One region of the Janthinobacterium sp. J1-1 genome, then DNA from elsewhere that is predicted to be linked to it. Evidence: predicted binding sites of a transcription regulator. Region 1 holds the regulator's gene; the other holds the start of a gene.
The links. The regulator FliA, encoded in region 1, starts transcription of late flagellar genes. The targets are predictions, from matches to a motif close to CTAAAGTTTNNNNNNNNNNNGCCGNTA.
Positions count from the first base shown of each region.

Region 2: the regulator FliA is predicted to act here: its motif matches at 1,371-1,397, upstream of Q8L25_RS16590 (flagellin).

Region 1 is NZ_CP132339.1:2,467,406-2,469,769, forward strand. It holds gene flhF (flagellar biosynthesis protein FlhF) at 1-41, shown strand, start outside; gene Q8L25_RS11190 (antiactivator of flagellar biosynthesis FleN protein) at 34-906, shown strand; gene Q8L25_RS11195 (RNA polymerase sigma factor FliA) at 947-1,678, shown strand; gene Q8L25_RS11200 (flagellar motor protein) at 1,660-2,364, shown strand, end outside.
Region 2 is NZ_CP132339.1:3,645,179-3,647,542, reverse strand. It holds gene Q8L25_RS16595 (tetratricopeptide repeat protein) at 1-1,240, shown strand, start outside; gene Q8L25_RS16590 (flagellin) at 1,460-2,364, shown strand, end outside.

The sequences.
Region 1 (2,364 bases):
CTACCCGCAACAATGAAGCACGCGGGGTGCACGGTGGCTAATTTTGATTTCGACCAGGCCGAAGGCTTGCGCCGCATGCTCGCTGGCGCGCAGCCGCGCGTGCTGACGTTTTTGTCGGCCACGCCGCAGGACGACAAGGGCGCGATGCTGGTCAACCTCGGCGCTTCGCTGGCGCACGCCGGCAATGAGGTGCTGCTGCTCGATGCCAGCACCAGCGGCGACGGCGTCGCTTCCCGGCTGGGCCTGGCACATGGCGCCAGCCTGCTCGACGTGGCGCGCCAGCAATGCGGCCTGAACCAGGTGATCCACCAGGTGCCGCAAGGCTTCGGCGTGGCCAGCCTGGGCGCGCGCGACCATCTGATGGATGGCCCCGGCTACGCCAGCGAGGACGAAGCGCGGCGCCTGGCCAAGACCTTTGAAGTGATGGCGCGCCAGGCTGGCATCGTGCTGGTCGACGGCGACATGAGCATGGCCGGGCAGGGCGGCGCCTGCTTCCCGGTGCCGATGATGGCCAGCGCCGATATCGTGGTGCAGGTCTCGACCAGCGCCACTTCGATCAAGGCCGCCTACTGCCTGATCAAGCGCCTGAACCAGGAACTGGGCCGCCGTCCTTTCGGCATTCTCGTCACCGGCGCTTCCGAAACGGAAGCAAAAGTGGTATACGATAATATGGCACAAGCGGCAAGCCGCTACCTGGCCGTGAAGCTGACGTCGATGGGCTCGGTTCCGGCCGACGAATACCTGCATCGGGCGGCGCGGCTGGGCCGCAGCGTGATCGATGCGTTTCCGCTGGCTGGCGCATCGGTGGCGTTTCGCGGACTGGCCGAACGGCTGGCCCGCTCGGCGGCGCCGGTGCTGGGCACCACCTTGTACCAGACGGGGAGTCCACACCATTTCAGCGCCTGATGATTTTGCAGCATTCTCACAAGATAATAATAAGTAGCCTATGTACACGGTCAAAGGGAAGTCGAACAAGGATCATTTGCTGACGGAACACATTCCGCTGGTAAAGCGCCTGGCGCACCACATGAAGGCCAAGTTGCCGCCTTCGGTCGAGGTCGACGACCTGATCCAGGCCGGCATGATCGGCCTGCTCGATGCCATCACCCGCTATGAAGAGACGCATGGCGCGCAGTTCGAGACGTATGCCGTGCTGCGTATCCGCGGCGCCATGCTCGACGAGTTGCGCACCAGCGACTGGCTGCCGCGCAGCATGCGCCAGAACATGCGCAAGATCGAAGAGGCGATGAGCACCTTGCAGCAGCGCCTGGGCCATCCGCCGACCGAATCGGAAGTGGCCAAGCTGCTCAAGATATCGCTGGTCGATTACCAGGAAATGCTGGGCGAGGGCGGTGGCCACCAGCTGGTCTATTATGAAGACTTCCATGATCCGGACGGCAATGACAGCTTCCTCGACCGCCATTGCGTGGACGAGGACAGCGACCCGCTGCGCTCGCTGCTCGATACCGATTTCCGGCAGTCCGTGATCGACGCCATCGACGCGCTGCCGCCACGCGAGAAAATACTGATGAGTCTGTATTACGAGGAAGAGCTCAATCTCAAGGAGATTGGCGCCGTGATGGGCGTGTCCGAATCGCGCGTGTCGCAGCTGCACACCCAGGCCGTCGCGCGCCTGCGCGCAACCTTGAGGGAGCAGGCGTGGACTGGTCCAGCGTAATCGGGCTGGCGCTGGCGCTGGCGGGCCTGCTGGTCGGCCAGGCGCTCGAAGGGGGCAAGATGGCCTCCTTGCTGCAGCCGGCCGCCTTTGCCATTGTCGTGATCGGCACCTTCGGCGCGGTGCTGCTGCAAACCCGCTTGCGCACTTTTGTGCGCGGGCTGGAAATGCTGCGCTGGGTATTTTTTCCGCCGGTCGACATGCGTGCCGAGCTGGGCCGCGACATCAGCCAGTGGAGCCTGACGGCGCGCCGCGACGGCACCCTGGCGCTGGAACGCATGATGGAAAGCACGGCCGACCATTTCAACGCCAAGGGCCTGCGCATGATCGTCGACGGCATCGCGCCCGACAAGCTGCGCCAGTTGCTCGACGTGGAAATCACCGCCTATGAACTGGCCGAACGCCAGGCCGTGAAAATCTGGGAATCGGCGGCCGGCTATTCGCCGACCATCGGCATCCTCGGCGCCGTGCTGGGCCTGATCCACGTGATGGAAAACCTGACCGACCCGAGCAAACTCGGTGGCGGCATCGCGGTGGCGTTCGTGTCGACCATCTACGGCGTCGGCCTGGCCAACCTGCTGTTCCTGCCGGTGGCCAACAAATTGAAGGCCATCGTCTCGCGCCGCGTGGTGCAGTATGAAATCACGGCCGCCGTGTTCTACGACATCGCCACCGGCGACCATACGCGC
Region 2 (2,364 bases), 1.2 Mb from region 1:
AGATTACCTCAAGCTCCATGAACAGGTAGATATCTGTCTTGATACCTCGCCATACACTGGCGGCACAACCACGCTGTACGCGTTGTGGATGGGCGTGCCTACCCTGACCATGACAGGCCCGAGCCTGCCATGTCGGGTGGGCGCCACCATTATGTCGCAAGCAGACTTGCACGACTTCGTTGCCAGCGATGAAACAGACTTCATTGAGAAAGGTGTCAGGCTCGCAGCCGACGTGGCACACCTGGCCGCGATACGCAAACAGGCGCGTGCGCGCCTGAGCAACAGCGCTATCGGGCAGCCGGCACTGATCGCAGCCGGCCTCGATCATGCACTGCGCACCATCTGGCAGCGCTGGTGTAACGGCCTGCCGCCGATTTCTTTTGAGTCCGAACCTGAGCAAAGCGCCTTGATCGGGCGCGCCCGCAGCCATAAGGCCTTACATGAGGTCAATGTGGACGTTGCCTTGCCTCTGGCACTCGAGCATCATCAGGCAGGCCGACTGGAAGAAGCTGAAACGCTGTATCTGGCAATTCTACATGTGCAGTCTGACCACGCCATTGCCAACCACAATATGGGTTTGCTGGCCGGCCAGTTGGGCTACCACGAGGCAGCCTTGCCTTATTTTGACAAGGCACTGCAGTCTGCCAGCACCGAAGGCCACTTTCATTACTCCTACGCAAACGGTTTGTTGAAAGCAGGGCAATTGCAGCAAGCATTGACCGCCATCACCGCTGCCATCGAACAGGGACATGACAACATACAAATGCAGGCACTGCAACAACGCGTGCGCCAGTTGTCCGGCAACGATGACCATACCCCAAGCTCCGCAGAGGAAGAACAGCTGATTGCCCTGTTTGAAGCTGGCCGCCACGGGGAACTGGAAACAGCGGCGCAAGCGCTGGTAACACGTTATCCAGCATCAGGTTTTGCCTGGAGCGTGCTGGGTACTGCGCTGCAACTTCAAGGCAAGGATGCTTTGCAAACGCTGCTGCAGGCAGTACAACTGGCTCCCGGCGACGCTCAGGCGTGGAACAATCTTGGCAACGAATGGCAGGCTAAGGACAATTACAAAGAAGCAGTTGACTGTTACAGACATGCACTGGAACTCGAACCGGAATTCGCTGACGCGCAAGAAAATCTTGCCAGAGCACAGCATGCGCTCGGCCTGACAACCGATGCTACGAGTCATTTTCAAGGTCCGCTGGCGCAGGCATTGCAGAATGAAAACGCTGAAAAATAATTATCAGTGACACAATTATCAGCGCCATCAAGTCTGCAGTTGATCCTAAGATAAAGATTACCCCAGCTGCAAAGTCGCGGCAAACACAGGCACCGAATGAAAATTATTTTAAAAAATTTCCTTTAAGAATTTAATTTTTTCGAAGCAATGGTCGTCTTGTACTATTGAGAGCGCAAAAATGCTGCTCCGTACCGTAACCAAACAACTGGAGTATCTTTCATGCTGAGCCTTCACACTAACGCAGCGGCCTTGTCTGCACAAAATTCGATCTCGAAAACCCAACAATCGCTGTCGACGTCGATGACGCGCCTGTCCACCGGTTACCGCATCAACACGGCAATGGACGACGCTGCCGGCCTGCAAATTGCAACCCGCCTGAAAGCCCAAACCAGCGGTATGGCGATGGCCATGCGCAACACCCAAAACGCGACCTCGATGATCCAGACTGCCGACGGCGCGCTGAACGAAACCGTCAACATCCTGGTACGCATGAAAGACCTGGCGACCCAAGCTGCCGACGGTTCGTCGACCACTGACGATCAAAAAGCCATGCAAGCTGAATTCGACACGCTGACCAACGAACTGAGCAACGTTCTGGGCAATACTTCGTTCGCTGGCGCCAAGCTGATGTCCAAAGCAGCAACGACAGGCGAAAAGCAAGATGCGCTGAACAAAGCTACCGCTGATGGCCTGGTTGTTACCACCGCAACTACAGGCACTGCCGACCTTGCCGCCACAGCTGGTACCAAGTTGGCAGCAGCAGTGACCCTGAACAACGGCACGCCAAACGCGACCAATGCAGCTGCCGTAGTCACCGCAACGAACGATAAATTGAACGCCGACAAAGCCGACAAACTGGCCCGGGCAACTGCCGCAGCCTCGGCTGCATACAATACCGCCGCACAAAACAGCAACGCGGCCAATGACGGCAAATTCTCGGCCAATCTGCAATTCCAGATCGGCGCTTCGACCAGCGAAACGATGAGCTTTGACCTGTCGGCGCAACTGACCTCGATGCAAGGCGCCATCAAGGCCGCTACCGCCAACTTCAATACCTTCGGCGCCGCATCGAACGCCCCAGGTGCCGAACTGACTACGGCCTCCACGGCATCGGCTGCCATCGA